4 regions of the Agrobacterium larrymoorei genome follow, and region 1 is predicted to be linked to each of the others. Evidence: riboswitches for the same ligand, from Rfam matches in the RefSeq annotation. Region 1 holds a riboswitch; each other region holds the start of a gene.
What was found. Region 1 has a riboswitch for cobalamin ahead of CFBP5473_RS11205 (CbtB domain-containing protein). Riboswitches for the same ligand answer to the same signal wherever they lie in the genome.
Positions count from the first base shown of each region.

Region 1 (4,299 bases):
GCTCGATCAGATCATCGCGCTCAACAATTCCGGCTCTGATTCCAGCTACGCCTTGAGTGCCGCTGCTTACGACACGACTTTCACCATTGCCACGTTGACGCTTGGCTTTGTGGCGCTGATCGTCGTTGCGTCCGTTGGCTTCGTTCTGCAGGGCGTAACAAAGCCCATCAGTCAAATCACCGGCTCGATGAAGCGGCTTGCCGAGGGCGATGCGGCTTCCGCCATTCCCTATTCTGGCCGCGCTGACGAGATTGGCGAAATGGCTGGCGCGGTTGAAATCTTCCGTCAGGCAGCACTCACCAACAGGCGCCTGGAAACGGAGGCCGAGGAAAACCGTAACCGTGCCGAAGCCGACCGGATTGCAACGCAGGAAAAAGCAGAGGCCGACGCGGCAGAACGCTTGCGCATTGCCACATCCGGCCTTGCTGCCGGGCTGAAGCGGCTTGCGGAAGGGGATCTCGCCTTCCAGCTCAACGAAGCTTTCGCACCGGATTTCGAAGCGTTGCGGCATGATTTCAACCAGTCCGTCCGCCAGCTTGGGGATACGCTGAAGGACATCTCGCAGTCGATTTCAACGATGGACGATGGCACGCGGGAAATTGCAGCCGGTGCGGACGATTTGTCCCGCCGGACCGAACAGCAGGCCGCCTCGCTGGAAGAAACCGCAGCGGCTCTCGACCAGATCGTTGCCAATGTCAGCAATTCCTCCAAACGCACGGAAGAAGCGCGAAGCGTTACGAGCCAGGCCAACAGCTCTGCTGTCAAGTCCGCACAGGTCGTTTCACAGGCAGAAGAAGCGATGCGCAAGATCGAGCAGTCTTCGCAGCAGATTTCCAATATCATCGGCGTCATAGATGAGATTGCCTTCCAGACCAACTTGCTGGCGCTGAACGCTGGCGTGGAAGCCGCCCGTGCTGGTGAGGCTGGAAAAGGCTTTGCTGTCGTGGCACAGGAAGTGCGGGAACTCGCTCAGCGTTCCGCTCAGGCAGCCAAGGAAATCAAAAGCTTGATCCAGAACTCCTCTACCGAGGTGGAAAGCGGCGTGCGGTTGGTGCGCGATACTGGCGATGCCCTGAAGACCATCGGTGCCTTTATCGTTGAAGTGAACGGCCATATGGAATCCATCGCCATTTCGGCGCGGGAGCAATCCACAGGGCTTGTGGAAATCAACACCGCCGTCAACGCCATGGACCAGACGACCCAGCAGAATGCAGCCATGGTGGAACAATCCACCGCCGCCTCCAGCACCCTTGCGCAGGAGGCTGCAAAGCTTCGCTCCCTGGTAGAACGGTTCCAGTTGGAAGACGGGGGCACGGGCCGGGCTTCGGCACAGGCCTCTGCCCTGCGCCAAACGGCTGCTGCCATGTCTCGCCCTCAACCAGCCGCATCGCTGAAGACCGCCAATAGTGGCTGGCAATCCTTCTGATGGTTGAGCGTTTCCATTCAATGTGGAAACGCTCACGTTACGCCTGATACCGAAAATCGGGTCAAGCGTGATGACGAGAATTGACTCTCCACAACCACTGCCTGATAACAGACGTGTGATGGTCTTTCCGGGTTCGCCCGGAAAGTGAAAAGGGAATACGATAGGAGCGAGCATTCGCTCTCATTCGTGGCTGCCCCCGCAACTGTGAGCGGAGAGCCTGAAAACAATGACCACTGATCCGGCAAACCCGGATCGGGAAGGTGTTTTCAAGGTGACGACCCGTGAGCCAGGAGACCTGCCATCGCTGTAAGTGTCGTCAATGCCGGCGGGGTGTCCGGAAGAGCACGGTTGGCAGGTCGGCTCTATCCGCCCTGAGAACCCTGTTTATCTTTTCCCCGTGGTGAATGTTGAAAGCGCGCGCGCTGCGCCATGCAGGCCGCCGCTCAAAGGAGAGGGTCACTATGTCTATCCATCAAAATACGGCCTCAAGCGCCATTTCCACCAGCACATCCAAGATATTGCAGGGCTTAAGCGCTATTGCGCTTGGCCTGTTCATCGTCGGTTTCGTTGGCTTCTCGCATGTGGAAGCCATGCACAATGCGGCGCATGATACGCGCCACGCCAACGCCTTCCCGTGCCATTGAGGGGGAGGGGAACCATGCCGTTTTTCAGAAACATCGTCTTTACTGCCGTGCTTGTCGGGCTGATTGCGGGCCTTGCGACGAGCGCCATGCAGGCCATCGGCACCACACCGCTCATCCTTCAGGCGGAAACATTCGAGAGCGCCGGTGGTGATGCCGGGCACACCCATGCGGCTGGCACGCCCGCGGACCACCACCATGACGAGGAAGCCTGGGCACCTGCCGATGGTTTCGAGCGTAACGCCTATACGATTGCCGCCAACGTCTTGACCGCAATCGGTTATGCGCTGGTGCTGACCGGGCTGATCTCGCTGCGCGGTGCGCAGGGCGGCTGGCGCGAAGGGCTGTTCTGGGGGCTTTCCGGCTTTGCAGCCGTGATGCTGGCACCCATGATCGGCCTTCCGCCTGAATTGCCGGGCAGCCCGGCTGCCGATCTCAACGCCCGTCAAATCTGGTGGCTCGCAACCGTTGCAGCAACGGCAGGCGGCATCGCGCTGCTTGCCTTCCGGCGCACGGAGCCATGGGCCATCCTGCTTGCGGTCCTGCTCATCGTCGCGCCGCACATCGTCGGCGCACCCCTGCCGCCTGAGGGGGAACATGCGCTGGCGCCCCTGCCGCTCGAACGCCGCTTCGTCGTCGTCGCAACGGTTACCAGCTTCGTCTTCTGGCTGATCCTCGGTTCGCTCAGCGGTCTGTTCCTCAAGCGCTTCGAATTGGTCAAGTGAAATGATAGAGGGCGAGGGGAGCGCAGCCGAGTGGAGCGATGAGCTCGATTGTCTGCGTTTCCCCGTCCCCGGCCATGGCGCAGCCTGCGCCATGCACCGCCTGGCCTTCAAGGCGCTTCTGCCGGAAACGCCGTCGAAAGAGCGTTGCCTGGATTATTTTCATGGAAATCAAGCATCATTCCTCGCTGCTGCGCGCAGCAAGATCGACCTGATGAACATCCCAAAGAACCACAGCCTGCACATCAACAGCCGTGATGTGCGGCGAGCCAGTTCGGCAGAAAGCGCGAAAGGACCAGCGCGCCGCTGCCGTGTTCTGGATCGTTAAGGCTTGAGATGCTCGGCGGAAAACACCGAAATCTCCGCTTCGGCTTCCGGCCCCCACAGGTCCAGCGCCTTCAGGACTTCGGCAGCAAACGTGACCGGAGAATTCCCCGGCGCGGTAACGATACCCTTGTCGCTGACGGCCTGTGGCTGGTCGCGATAAAGCCCGGCACCCTCGTACATCTCGTATCGCTGATGCGAGGCGAGCGAGTTGCCGGTATGTGCCGCATGGTTCAGGACGCCCGTTCCCGCAAGCGCGCTCGCCGCCGCACAAATACCCGCCACAACGCGGTCCTGCGCGCGAAACCGATGGACCAGATCGGTAAAATCGGGCGCAGCACCTTTTTCCCAGCTCAATCCGCCGGGAATGACGAGCGCATCGATATCGTCGGGGTCGAGCGCTTCATAGGCCGTGTCCGGCATCACCTTCAGCCCACCCATGGACGTCAAGGGCTTGCCATCGGGCGATGCAGTGACGATCTCCACGCCCAGATAACCGCGTGCGGCGGCAGCCAGCAGAGCGGGCTCCCAGTCGGCAAATTCCTCTGTCAGCGCTATGGCGATACGCGTCATGTCATCCTCCGAACGTCTGTGCGTGTCTCAGGAAAGCGCCTGCATGAAGCGCATGCCGGTGACCGGGCGCGGTACGAAATCCATGTTTTCGTAGAACTTATGTGCGGCGAAATTGCCGGTGGCAGCACCAACGGACAGGAAATCACAGCCGCAACGCTTCGCCACGTCACGCGCACGGGAAACCAGATGCTGGCCAGTGCCGTGGCCGCGATGCCCATCCCGCACGAAGAGGTGATGCAGTTCCATACCGCGACGACCTTCCTGCGCACGGTAGAGCGGCACGAGGATCGCGTAGCCGATCAACTCGCCATCGGCTTCTGCAACAAGTGCTGTGATCCAGGGGATTTGCGCGAAGAGATCACGCTCCAGCTTTTCCGGCGTAATCGCCGCCGCATCACCATGATGAGCCGCCAAAAGCGTGATCATCTCGTTGAGTTCAGGCAGATCGGTCTTGCGCGCACCACGAATGGTCACGACGGGCGGTCTCGGTAAGGTCAGAAGGCTGTCTTCGGTCATTTCTGCGGTCCTTCGGGTTCTGGTCTTTTGCCGTCAGGACGTTTGAAAACAACAAAGCCGCCTGACGGCGGCTTGTTGACAAACTGATCTGTCGAGC
Region 1 covers NZ_CP039691.1:2,311,006-2,315,304, reverse strand. Annotated here, with positions in the region: gene CFBP5473_RS11210 (methyl-accepting chemotaxis protein) at 1-1,426, shown strand, start outside; cobalamin riboswitch at 1,529-1,743, shown strand; gene CFBP5473_RS11205 (CbtB domain-containing protein) at 1,888-2,070, shown strand; gene CFBP5473_RS11200 (CbtA family protein) at 2,085-2,792, shown strand; gene CFBP5473_RS11195 (hypothetical protein) at 2,794-3,117, shown strand; gene CFBP5473_RS11190 (type 1 glutamine amidotransferase family protein) at 3,114-3,686, opposite strand; gene CFBP5473_RS11185 (GNAT family N-acetyltransferase) at 3,714-4,202, opposite strand.

Region 2 (4,299 bases), on a different replicon from region 1:
GAATGCCAACAATCTTGATGAGGCGCTGGGCAATATCAGCGGCGTCACTCAGACCAACACCCTGGGCGGAACGCAGGACTCCGTTATTCGTCGTGGGTTCGGTGACAACAGAGACGGCTCTATTCTGACTAACGGATTGAAAACGGCTATCCCGCGTTCGTTCAATGCCATGACGGATCGCGTCGAAGTCCTGAAAGGTCCATCCTCCACCCTCTATGGCATTCTCGATCCCGGCGGCATGGTCAACGTTGTGACGAAGAGGCCGGAAGATACGTTTTCAGGCGAAGTCTATGGCAACCTTTCAAGCTTTGGCGGCGGCACGACAGGCGTTGATGTTACCGGCCCAATCGAAAGCACGGACCTCTCCTATCGCCTGATCGGTGAATATAAGGATGTCGACTACTGGCGCAACTTCGGAGAAACGAAGCATTGGCTGCTCTCTCCGTCCCTGAAATGGACCGGCGAAGATACTGAGATTACCGCGACCTACATGCATGAGGATTACAGCGTGCCTTTCGACCGTGGGACGATCTTCGACACCACCACGGGCCGCGCCGTGAATGTGAACCGCAAGATCCGCTTCGACGAGCCCTATAATATCACAGATGGAAAGTCCGACCTCTTCCAAGTTGAGATCGACCATGAGCTTTCGGATAACTGGAAGCTCGGAATCGATTACAGCTATAGCCGCAATGTCTATTCAGACAATCAGGCGCGTGTAACAGGTTATAACGCCGTCACCGGCGTGGTTACGAGAAGAGCGGACGCGACAAATTATTCCACCATATACAACCACGCGCTGCGTGCCGATCTGACCGGAGATGTCGAGATAGGTGGAATGCAGCATGATCTGCTGATAGGCGCATCCTACGATTACAGTGATACGTTGCGCACGGATATGCTTCGTTGCGGAAACAATACAAATTTCAATATGTATAATCCGGTCTACGGCAACCTGCCTGAGTGCACGACTGTTTCCGCATCCGACAGCGACCAGACTGAAAAACTATCCACGGCGTCCGTTTACGTGCAGGATTCCGTTCACCTCAATGACCAATGGATCGTTGTCGGTGGCCTGCGATATCAATATTACGATCTGCTGGCAGGCAAAGGACGACCGTTTAAGGACAACACCGATAGCTTTGGTGATGCTCTCGTTCCCAATGCTGGAATCGTCTACAAGCTCACCTCGGATGTCTCGCTCTACTTGAACGCTGCCAAAACATTCAGGCCACAGTCTTCCATTGCAAGCGCATATGGCAATCTGAAACCGGAAGAGGGGATTTCCTATGAGATCGGCTCGAAATTCGAGCTTCCCGCCGGACTGACTGCTAACGTCGCCCTTTACAGTTCAGATAAGGAAAACGTCGCATACAATGCAATTGAAGGTAGTGCGACTGTCCTCAAAACGGCTGGGCTTGTCCGCGCTCGCGGTATCGAAATGGATGTCGCAGGGTCGCTGACATCCGATATCGATATCATCGCAAGCTACGCCTATACGGATGCAGAGGTCAAAGAGGGGGAGAACGCTGGCAAACGCCCCGTCAACGTAGCTCGCCACACTGGTTCATTGTCATTGGCGTATGACATGGGTGAAATTGGCTCATCTGGTAATACGCTAAAAATTGGCGCCGGTATCCGCGCGGTTGGCGACAGAGCCGGGATCAACGACAACTCATACGATCTGCCAGGCTACGCAGTTGTTGATGCTTTCGCCGCCTATACCTTTGCACTAGAACGGCCGATTACCCTCCAGCTCAATCTTAAAAATATTCTCGATCGAACCTATTATACCTCTTCGATCGGAAGCACAGCCTTCGGAAACCAGATCGGAGAGCCTTTCAATGCGACGTTGACAGCGCGGCTAAAGTTTTAGAAGGACGTCAACTGGTCAGAGACCAGATCCGTCGGTTCATATCACTGTTGATTGCACTGAGAGCGGATACGGTTCCCATAACTTTATTCTCATCGATTTTGTCAGCAGTGTATCATATCCATTGACTGAAATTTCATTTCGCATACTATATCTAGTGTTCGAGGTTCTTCCGATTCGCGTCGGGAGCTAAGACGGGAATACGGTGCGTGATGTCCATTCTGGACAAACCAATGCCGGAGCTGCCCCCGCAACTGTAAGCGGCGAGCATCCTCTCAAACTGCCACTGATGCCGAAAGGTCTTGGGAAGGCGAGACGGATGCAGCGACCCGCAAGCCAGGAGACCTGCCTCAAACGAATACGTCCACGGGCGGGGTGTCCGACGGTCGCGTTTGCGTGCGGGATGATCCTGCGCGTGCCGCTTCCCCTGATCCCCGCATCAACCACTTCGGGGTGAAGTCAATGTCGCGTCATTCTAGTCAGTATCCGCGTGAATAACGGGCGGTAACGCCCGTCGCCGATTTCGGCTGCCATACATTCCTGAATTTCCGCACGGGCGTTCATCACGCCCGATCAATATCGCACGCCTACTAAATCTCACGAGGATCATCATGACAGTTACCGTTTACAGCAAGCCAGCCTGCGTCCAGTGCACAGCCACCACCCGCGCTCTTGATCGTCAGGGCATCAATTACACCGTCGTGGATGTTTCCGAAAACATCGCTGCGTATGATCTGGTTCAGGGACTTGGCTATCGTCAGGTTCCTGTCGTGGTTGCTGGCGAGACCCATTGGGCAGGCTTTCGTCCGGATATGATCAGCACTCTTGCGGCCTGAGCCAGAGCAATGGGCCAGATCGTCTATTTCTCCAGCCGGTCGGAAAATACCCATCGCTTTGTGGCACGACTGGGGATGAGTGCGCGGCGCATTCCTCTCAGTTCTTCCGAAAGCCTTCAGGTCGAAACCCCCTATGTTCTGATCCTTCCCACCTACAGCGGCGAAGGCGGAAAAGGGGCCGTTCCAAAGCAGGTGATCCGCTTCCTCAATGATGCGGAAAACCGCGCAAACATCCGTGGCGTGATCGCTGCGGGCAACAGCAATTTCGGGGCGAGCTACGGGATCGCCGGCGACGTCATCTCCCAGAAATGCCAGGTGCCTTACCTCTACAGGTTCGAACTTCTCGGCACTGAGGACGACGTCGCGAACGTCAAACACGGATTGGAACGATTTTGGACGCGACCACTTTCGAAAAGCCTTTGAAGACATCGGAATCCGAACTGGATTTCCATGCCCTCAACGCGATGCTGAACCTCTATGACGAGCAAGGCAAAATCCAGCTCGACAAGGACCGCCTGGCGGCAAAGCAGTATTTTCTGCAGCACGTCAACCAGAATACGGTGTTCTTCCATAACCTGCGCGAGAAGCTCGACTACCTCGTCACGGAGGGGTACTACGAGCGTGAGGTTCTGGACCAATATTCCTTCAATTTCGTTCGGGATTTGTTTGACGCCGCCTACGCCCGGAAATTCCGGTTTCCGACCTTCCTCGGCGCTTTCAAATACTACACTAGCTACACGCTGAAGACCTTCGACGGCAAACGCTATCTGGAACGCTACGAAGACCGTGTCTGCATGGTTGCCCTGACGCTGGCCCAGGGAAGCGAAACGCTCGCGCTGGCCCTCATGGATGAGATCATCTCCGGTCGTTTCCAGCCCGCGACACCGACGTTCCTCAATGCCGGGAAGAAGCAGCGCGGCGAGCTCGTCTCTTGCTTCCTGCTGCGCATGGAAGACAACATGGAGTCGATTGCCCGCGGCATTAACTCCGCCCTTCAGCTTTCCAAGCGTGGCGGTGGTGTTGCGCTTTCGCTGACGAATATCCGCGAGGCGGGTGCGCCGATCAAGCAAATCGAGAACCAGTCATCCGGCATCATTCCCGTGATGAAGCTGCTTGAAGACAGCTTTTCCTACGCCAACCAGCTTGGTGCGCGTCAGGGTGCAGGTGCCGTCTACCTCAACGCCCATCATCCCGACATCATGCGCTTCCTGGATACCAAGCGGGAGAACGCCGACGAGAAGATCAGGATCAAGACGCTGTCGCTTGGCGTTGTCGTGCCCGACATCACCTTCGAACTGGCGAAGAACAACGAGGACATGTACCTGTTCTCGCCCTACGACATCGAGCGCGTCTATGGCGTCCCGTTCACTGAGATTTCCGTGACCGAAAAGTACCGGGAGATGGTCGCGGATTCCCGGATCAAGAAGAAGAAGATCAAGGCCCGCGACTTCTTCCAGGTGATCGCCGAGATACAGTTCGAGAGCGGCTATCCCTACATCATGTTCGAGGACACGGTGAACCGGGCGAACCCGATTGCAGGACGCGTTTCCATGAGCAATCTCTGCTCGGAAATCCTGCAGGTCAGCGATG
Region 2 covers NZ_CP039692.1:59,550-63,848, reverse strand. Annotated here, with positions in the region: gene CFBP5473_RS14670 (TonB-dependent siderophore receptor) at 1-1,876, shown strand, start outside; cobalamin riboswitch at 2,021-2,240, shown strand; gene nrdH (glutaredoxin-like protein NrdH) at 2,485-2,709, shown strand; gene nrdI (class Ib ribonucleoside-diphosphate reductase assembly flavoprotein NrdI) at 2,719-3,132, shown strand; gene nrdE (class 1b ribonucleoside-diphosphate reductase subunit alpha) at 3,102-4,299, shown strand, end outside.
Region 2: another riboswitch for cobalamin. It lies ahead of nrdH (glutaredoxin-like protein NrdH); the one in region 1 lies ahead of CFBP5473_RS11205 (CbtB domain-containing protein).

Region 3 (4,299 bases), 940 kb from region 1:
CGTAAAAGGCGCCTCTCCAGCAAATGCCATTCGAGCGATTTCTCAAGACGCGGGTCACCACCGTTCACCCAACGCCGGTTGGCCAGAAGCGGCGTTGGCCGGTGCGCTGGGTTTTGCGCTTGCCGGGCCCCGATCCTATGGCGGGCAGATGATCGAGGCGCGGTTCATGGGGGAAGGAGGACGGCGGGATTTAAGCGCTGCCGATATTCGACAGGCGCTGAAGCTGGCACGGGTTGCCGATGGTCTGCTGATTGGCGTCTTCGGCGCACTCGCGCTCATTATCGGGCTATAGCGAGAAGCGCATCGAGATCCAGATGGCGCTCCATATGTTCGGCCAACCGATCCAGAACCGCGTCCACCTGTGCTTCGTAGTTCAGCGTCGAGGCTTGCCCGCCGAGTCTTTTGAGCCAGGCGCTGCGTTGAAGGTCATCGGAAAACAGGCCATGGATATAAGTGCCGAAAACGCGACCATCCGGTGAGATGGCTCCGTCGACATGATTGCCGATGGTCGCAAAGGGACGTTGGCAGTCGGCGCCGTGTGTTACGCCGACATGCATCTCATAGCCGGAGAAGGCGTGCCCATCGAAGCTGCGGCCCGTTATCGATACGAGCCTCTTGTCTCGAGCCAGAACCGTATCGATATCGAGAAGGCCTAGACCCTCTACGCTGGTCGGCGCACCCTCTATGCCTTGCGGGTCCGAGATGGTTTTCCCAAGCATCTGATACCCGCCACATAGGCCAAGGACATAGCCGCCACGCCGCATATGCGCCTTGATATCGATGTCGAAACCAGCCTGTCTGAGGACGGCCAAATCCGCAATCGTTGCCTTGGATCCGCAAAGCAGCACCAGTGCACAATTGCCGGGAATGGCTTGGCCCGGACGCACACGGGTGAGTTCGATATCCGGCTCCATATCCAGTGGGTCGAGGTCATCGAAATTGGAGATGTGCGGCAGGATCGGCACCGCTATGCGGATTTTCGCATCCGGTTTTGCCTGATTTGATGACGCCAATCCCAACGCGTCTTCTGCGGGCAGCTGGGATGCCTCGGCAAAATGCGGCAGCAGACCGATGGACTGCCAGCCGGTATGGTCGGCTATGATCCGCATGCCTTCATCGAACAATGCTGGATCGCCGCGAAAACGGTTGACGATGAAGCCCTTGATCATCTCTGCATCGGCGGCATCCACCACTGCCTTTGTGCCGACGAGACTGGCGATCACCCCTCCCCGGTCGATGTCGCCAATCAGGATGACGGGCGCGTTCGCAGCGCGGGCAAAGCCCATATTTGCTATGTCGTTGGCGCGCAGGTTAACCTCAGACGCACTGCCCGCGCCCTCGATCAGCACAAGGTCGGCATTGGCTCTCAGATGCTCGAAACTTTCCAGTACACGGGGCATCAGCCCGGCTTTCATATGCTGGTAATCAGCCGCCTTGGCGTTGCCCAGCACCTTGCCTTGCACCACCACCTGCGCGCCTGTTTCGCTTTGCGGCTTCAGCAGCACTGGGTTCATGTGCACGGAAAGCGGAACGCCTGCTGCGCGCGCCTGCAATGCCTGCGCCCGCCCAATCTCTCCGCCATCGGCGGTAACGGCGGCATTGTTGGACATGTTCTGCGGCTTGAAAGGCAGCACCGAAAGCCCGCGCTTGATAAAGGCGCGCGCCAGACCCGCCACCATCAGTGACTTGCCGACATCCGAGCCGGTCCCCTGAAACATGATGGATTTGGCGACCATGGATCAGAACTCGATGCCGGATTGCGCTTTGACGCCTGCCTTGAAATGGTGCTTCACCAGCGTCATTTCCGTCACCATATCGGCGGCATCGATCAAGGGCTGCTTGGCGTTGCGCCCGGTGACGATGACGTGGAGATCGGGGCGACGGGCGGAGAGCGTTGCGACGACATCATCCAGGGAAAGATAATCGTAGCGCAGGGCGATGTTCAGCTCGTCCAGGACGAGAAGGCCGATGCTTTCATCCGCCATCAAAGTCTTCGCCTCCTCCCAGGCTTTGCCCGCAGCGGCGACATCGCGCTTGAGGTCCTGAGTGTCCCACGTGAAACCTTCGCCCATGGTGCGCCATTCCACTTTGTCTCCGAAGAGCGTCAGAGCCTGCTGCTCGCCAGTGGACCACGCGCCCTTGATGAATTGCACGACGCCGACCCTTCTGCCGGTGCCGAGCATGCGCAGGGCGAGGCCGAAAGCCGCCGTGGACTTGCCCTTGCCGGGACCGGTGTTGATCATCAGCAGACCTTTTTCGATGGTCTTTTCAGCGACTTCCGCATCCTGCACCGTTTTACGGTTCACCATTTTTTCGCGGTGGCGCGCGGCTTCGCTATCGCTGATATCGCGTGTCATGATGTCGCTTCCTCTCGGGCCAGATGCTTTTCGAAGCGGCGACTATAGTCGAATCGACCCTCGCGGCAATGCGGCATTAACACATTGACCCCAAAGCCGCTTGGCCGTAAGGGTAAGGCACTGACGGTCTTTTTCCGGCAACGGGAAAAGCTAAGAGGGAACACGGTTCCGCCCATCCGGGTCAATCCGTGGCTGCCCCCGCAACTGTAAGCGGTGAGCCCGCACTGTTAAGCCACTGGATGAATCTCCGGGAAGGCGGTGCAAGGGCGGTCATTTCAAGCCGCGAGCCAGGAGACCTGCCGTTTCAGGAAAAACGTCTGTCGGGCGGGGTGCTCCGGTCAGTCGGTTCGGTCGAATGCTGGTTCGCGCCTTCCGCGCACCGTCTTCGGCATCCGCACCCCTGTTTGGTTTAAAGGCGCGGACTCAGGTTTGGATATTACAGCGACATCTTCTCAAAAGACTGAACGAGCAGACGCAGGCACCGTTTCCGGCGTGGTCGTCTACGTGTGCCGCAGTTGCCGTGATGAGGCCGATCCGAATGCCGAACCGCGTCCGGGCGCGCTGCTGGCGGAAGCGACAGTTCATCTTGGTGCGCAAAGCCACGTCGAAGTTCGCAGCGTCAATTGCCTTGCCAATTGCAAGCGCGGTGCGAGTGCGGCGATGCGCAGCGCCGACGGCTGGTCCTACGTGTTCGGCGGGCTGACGCCCGACAATGCCGAGGATTTGATTTCCGGTGCAAAGCTGCTCGCAGGTTCCGCCGACGGCCTCATGCCATGGCGTGGCCGTCCCGATAGTTTGAAGCGCGGCATGGTCGCGCGCATACCCCCATTGAATTTTACCGAGGAGAGATCATGACCACGCTAGACCGCGTTCCCTGCACCATCGTTACCGGCTTTTTAGGCGCGGGAAAGACCACCCTGCTGCGCGGCCTTCTGGAAAAGCTGGATGGCAAGCGTCTGGCCATCATCGTCAACGAGTTCGGCGATGTCGGCATCGATGGTGAAATCCTCAAAGGCTGCGGCATCGAAAGTTGCCCGGAAGAAAACATCGTGGAACTGGCCAATGGCTGCATCTGCTGCACCGTTGCGGATGATTTCCAGCCCGCCATCGAGCAGATTCTGAGTCGTCAGCCGAAGGTCGAGCACATTCTTATCGAGACCTCCGGTCTTGCCCTGCCTAAGCCTCTGGTGCAGGCCTTCCAATGGCCCGCAATCAACAGCCGCGTTACGGTCGATGCCGTGGTTGCCGTGGCGGATGGTGCAGCCCTTGCCGAGGGCATGGTTTCCCACGATCTGGAGGCACTCGCTGCCCAGCGCGCCAATGACGAAGCGCTCGATCACGATGATCCGGTCGAGGAAGTCTTCGAAGACCAGATCGCCTGCGCCGATCTCATCGTGCTCACCAAGGGCGATCTCCTGGATGCCGATGGTCTTGAGCGTGCCAAGGCGCATATTGGCGAGCATCTTCCGAAGGCCGCAAAGATCGTCGTTGCCTCCAATGGTGCCATCGACCCGGCTGTCCTGATCGGGCTTGGTCTTGCTGTCGAAAACGACATCGAAAACCGCCACACGCATCACGATGACGAAGAAGATCACGATCACGACGAGTTCGACAGCTTCGTCGTGGAGCTCGGTGCCGTGTCCGATCCGGAAGCGCTGGCCGCACGCATCGCGGAAACGGCTGCTGCTGAAAATGTTCTGCGCATCAAGGGCTTTGTTGAGGTTTCGGCAAAGCCGATGCGCTTGCAGGTTCAGGCGGTCGGTTCGCGCGTCAACCATTATTTCGACCGCCCTTGGGCCGCCGGTGAAGTGCGCCGTTCTGCTCTCGTTGTGATCGGTGAGAAGGGCATCAACCGCGAAAAAATCGAACAGATGCTGGCGGCCTGATTATCCATGCATATCCTCGCCACCACATCTTCGTCTCTGGATGACCTGATAGAGCC
Region 3 covers NZ_CP039691.1:283,708-288,006, forward strand. Annotated here, with positions in the region: gene cbiB (adenosylcobinamide-phosphate synthase CbiB) at 1-292, shown strand, start outside; gene CFBP5473_RS01350 (cobyric acid synthase) at 279-1,736, opposite strand; gene cobO (cob(I)yrinic acid a,c-diamide adenosyltransferase) at 1,740-2,357, opposite strand; cobalamin riboswitch at 2,465-2,675, shown strand; gene CFBP5473_RS01360 (DUF1636 family protein) at 2,787-3,212, shown strand; gene cobW (cobalamin biosynthesis protein CobW) at 3,206-4,243, shown strand; gene cobN (cobaltochelatase subunit CobN) at 4,250-4,299, shown strand, end outside.
Region 3: another riboswitch for cobalamin. It lies ahead of CFBP5473_RS01360 (DUF1636 family protein); the one in region 1 lies ahead of CFBP5473_RS11205 (CbtB domain-containing protein).

Region 4 (4,299 bases), on a different replicon from region 1:
GAAGATGGCGCCGATGATCGCAGCAGCGGGAAGCAAACGCCCGTGGCGAACACCGACGACGAGGCGCGCGGCGTGCGGAATGACCAGACCGATAAAGCCGATGGACCCGACGATGCTGACCATGACAGCTGTCATCAGCGCCGAGATACCCGTCAGCACCACATAGACGCGCCGGACCGGAATGCCGAGCGACGCGGCGGATTCAGCGCCGAAGGTGAAGGCGTCCAAAGCGCGGGCATGCCAGAGACAGACGACAAGGCCAAGGATCGCAACCGGCAGCGCCAGCGAGACATCCGGCCAGCGGACGCCGGAAAGATTGCCGAGCAGCCAGAACATGATACCGCGTGCCTGTTCCGCATTGGCCGACTTGGTGACGATGAAGGACGTCAGCGCGTTGAACAGCTGCGACCCCGCAACGCCTGCCAGAATGATCGCGCTATTGCCGCTTCCGGCCCGCAGCGCCAGCAATGTGACGAGGGCGAAGGCAACAAGTGCGCCCAGAAAAGCACCGAGCGGCATGGTAAGCATGCCCGCGCCGAAACCAAGAATGGCAACACCGACTGCGCCCGTCGAAGCTCCAGCGGAAATGCCCAGAATATAAGGATCTGCCAGCGGATTGCGCAGCAGCGATTGCAGCACGACGCCAGAAAGCGCCAGGGCCGCCCCGCAACAGGCGGCAACCACGGCCCGGCTTAACCGGTAGTTCCAGACGATACCCTCATCGATGGCGTCCAGCGGATAACCCGCATGCCACAGGCGGTTGGCCACCGTTTTGGCGACGACATCCATGGGAATGGATGTCTCGCCAATCGATGCGCCAAGCCACAGCGCCAGCAAGAGGCACCCGGCCGCAATGGCGGCGGCACGGGCATAGATTAAAGGAACCGACATCGGCTTACTTCGTCAGGCCGAGCTGAACGACCTGATCCGCCAGCACTTCGATGCCTTCGATCGTGCGGATCGTCGGATTCATGGCCTGCGCATCCATCACCACGATGTGGTTCTGTTTGACGGCGGGCATCAGGCTAGCAACTGGATCCTCTTTCAGAAATTTCTGTTTCACGGCAGCGTCGTCAGCCGGATAGCGGCGACGGTCCATTTTGCCAGCAACGATGATGGTCGGCTGCGACTTCGCAATGGTTTCCCAGCCCACGGTCGGCCATTCCTCATCGCTGTCGATGACGTTTTTGATACCAAGCGCCGACATGATGTAGCCCGGCGCACCATTCTTGCCCGCGACATAGGGATCGATATCCAGTTCGGCGCTGGAGAACCAGAAGACGGCGGACAGCTTGCCATCGACCGAGGCAATCTTTTGCCTTGCTGCTTCTTCGCGGGATTTCAGATCGGCAATCAGCTTCTCGCCGCGATCCTGCACATTGAAGATTTGCGCAAGTTCGGAGATTTCCTGATAGATCTGGTCCATCGTAAATACGGAGTGACGCACGCCATCACCACCGCCGGAATTGTCCTTGCCCGTGCAATCCGAAGGGGACGTATAGACCGGAATGCCAAGTTCCTCAAACTGCTCCGGCTTGGCCACCACGCCTTCCGAACCGACATGCCACTGGAACTGCGCAGTTACCAGATCGGGCTTCTCGGCAAGCACGCTTTCGAAGCTCGGATCATTATCCGCCAATCGCGTTACCTTGGCATTGGCCTCCTCATAGCCTTTGATGACCGGGCCGATCCAGACGGCGGTTCCCACCACCTTGTCTGCCAGCCCGAGCATATAGAGGATTTCCGTCGTGCTCTGGCCGATGGAGACCGTGCGCTCTGGAGCGTGGGTAAAGGTTACGTCCCTTCCACAATTCTTCAGCGTCAATGGATAGCTGGTTTCCGCAGCCTGCGCGGATGTAGCTGCCATCGAAAGTGCAGCCATGGCTGCTGCAAAGATGGCGCGGCTTAAGTTAATTGTCATGTTCCGATAGTCCCCGAAATCGCCAGCTGCGCGTTACAGCGCAAAGCCGTCATGTGAAGGTGAATGAACATCCATTCCGCAGCCACACGCGAAGGACCGTTTTGAAACCGGAAAAAGAGCAGATTGAATATGGCGCCGGGTGGCGCAAACAACGATCATGACGTCTCCTGTTCAGGGCATCCCCGCCCGTGACATTGGAATGAACTCTCGACGGCAGGTCTCCTGGCTCACGGATGATCGTCTTGCCCGCCTTCCCACGATTATTCGCAGTGGCCTGACGCAAGTATGCGTCACGAGTGCTCGACAATCCGCTTACAGTTGCGGGGGCAGCCACGGCATTGAAGCAATGCCTCTCACCGTGTTCCCTATTATTCCTTGCGATCTCTCGCTTGGAACCGTCGCGGACCAGATAGAACTATTTGGCTTCCGCCGTCAAGCACCGATTTGTAATGTTATTACATATCAAACACAATAAACTTATCATTCTGAAAATAAAGAAAATGGCCGGAGAATCCGGCCATTTCTGAAATATTCAAATGAACGTCGTCAGCGTTCAAGGAAGCTTGTAGGCAATCACGTAATCGCCCGGCTTCGTGCCGACGGACCCGTGCCCGCCAGCGACTATGACGACATATTGTTTTCCGTCATCGAGCGCATAGGTCATGGGCGTTGCTTGCCCACCTGCCGGCAGTCTGGCCTCCCAAAGCTGCTTGCCGCTCGTCAGATCATAGGCACGAAGGTAATCGTCTACTGCCGCGCCAAGGAAGGCCACGCCGCCCTTGGTGATCATCGGGCCGCCGATCCCGGGAACACCGACCTTGAAGGGAAGCGGTAGCGGTGTCATGTCGCGGACCGTGCCGTTCTTATGCTTGTAGGCAATCTTGCCGGTTCTGAGATCGGCACCCGCCACATAGCCCCATGGCGGCGCCTGGCATGGAATGCCGATGGGGCTGAGGAACGGACCCATCAATACGCCGTATGGCGCGCCGTCGTTACGGTTCAGACCCTGCTCGCTACCCTTTTCATCCTGTCCCTTCTGGGGAATTTGGGCGCGTGGAACGAGCTGCGAGGTGAAGGCCAGATAGGTCGGCATGCCGAACATGACCTGACGTTCAGGATCTACCGCAACGCTACCCCAGTTGAAGGTACCGAAGTTACCCGGGTAAACGAGAGTGCCATTCAGCGATGGCGGCGTGTAACGGCCTTTATAGTTCAGTTGATGGAACTTGATGCGGCAAGCCAGCTGGTCGAACATGGAGACGCCCCACATGTTCTTTTCCTGAAGCGGCTCCGGCTTGAAGCTCAAGGCAGAGGTCGGCTGCGTCGGCGCGCTGAAGTCTTCAGGGATGGCGCCACTTGGAGCAGGCTCTTCCGTCACGGCCAGGATAGGATCGCCGTTCCGCCGGTCCAGCACATAGATATCGCCCTGCTTCGTCGGGCCAACGAGTGCCGGCACGGTCTGGCCATCCGGCTTGGTGATGTCCAGCAGGACAGGCTGTGCCGGTACGTCCATATCCCAAAGGTCGTGATGGACGAATTGCTTCACCCAGCGATCCTGCCCGGTATTCACATCCAGAGCTACGATGGACGAGGAATATTTCTCTACATTCTCGCTCCGACCCATGCCGAGCTGGTCAGGAACTTGATTTCCCAGAGGGATGTAGACGAGCCCAAGCGCTTCATCGACACTAAAAACGGACCAGCTGTTGGGAGAGTTGGTCGTATAGGTCTGACCCGGCTGAAGCGGTTGGGTCTGGGTAGGGTTTCCGGAATCCCAGTTCCACAGCAGTTCGCCGCTGTTCACATCGAAGGCGCGGATGACACCGGACTGTTCCTGGGTGGAGTAGTTGTCATTGACGGCACCGCCGATAATGATCTTGTTGCCGACGATGGCTGGCGGAGAGGTGGAGTAGTAATAGCCAGCAGGATTGTACTGCATGCCGACTTCGAGATGCAGCGTCCCCTGATCCGCGAAAGAGGTGCAGACCTGACCCGTTCCGGCGTCGAGCGCAATCAGACGTGCGTCGGAGGTTGGAAGATAGACGCGGGCAGCGCATTGCGAACCCGCCTGGGCGGTGGGCTCGGCGTAATAGGTAACACCGCGGCATGTCTGGTGCTGACGGTCGGGATTGAGACCCACATTCGGATCGTATTTCCACTTTTCCTTGCCAGTCGCCGCATCCACGGCGATAGCCCAGTTATGCGGCGTGCAGAGGTACAGCGTGTTACCGACCTTCAGCGGCGTGACCTGATAGGTCGTCTCGCCCACATCTTGCGGCAGCTTCACGTCGCCGGTCTGATAGCGCCATGCCTCTTTCAGCTCACCGACATTTTCAGTGTTGATCTGCGTCAGCGGAGAATAGCGCTGGCCGTAAGAC
Region 4 covers NZ_CP039692.1:983,204-987,502, forward strand. Annotated here, with positions in the region: gene CFBP5473_RS18860 (FecCD family ABC transporter permease) at 1-891, opposite strand, end outside; gene CFBP5473_RS18865 (ABC transporter substrate-binding protein) at 896-1,921, opposite strand; cobalamin riboswitch at 2,117-2,336, opposite strand; gene CFBP5473_RS18870 (glucose/quinate/shikimate family membrane-bound PQQ-dependent dehydrogenase) at 2,475-4,299, opposite strand, start outside.
Region 4: another riboswitch for cobalamin. It lies ahead of CFBP5473_RS18865 (ABC transporter substrate-binding protein); the one in region 1 lies ahead of CFBP5473_RS11205 (CbtB domain-containing protein).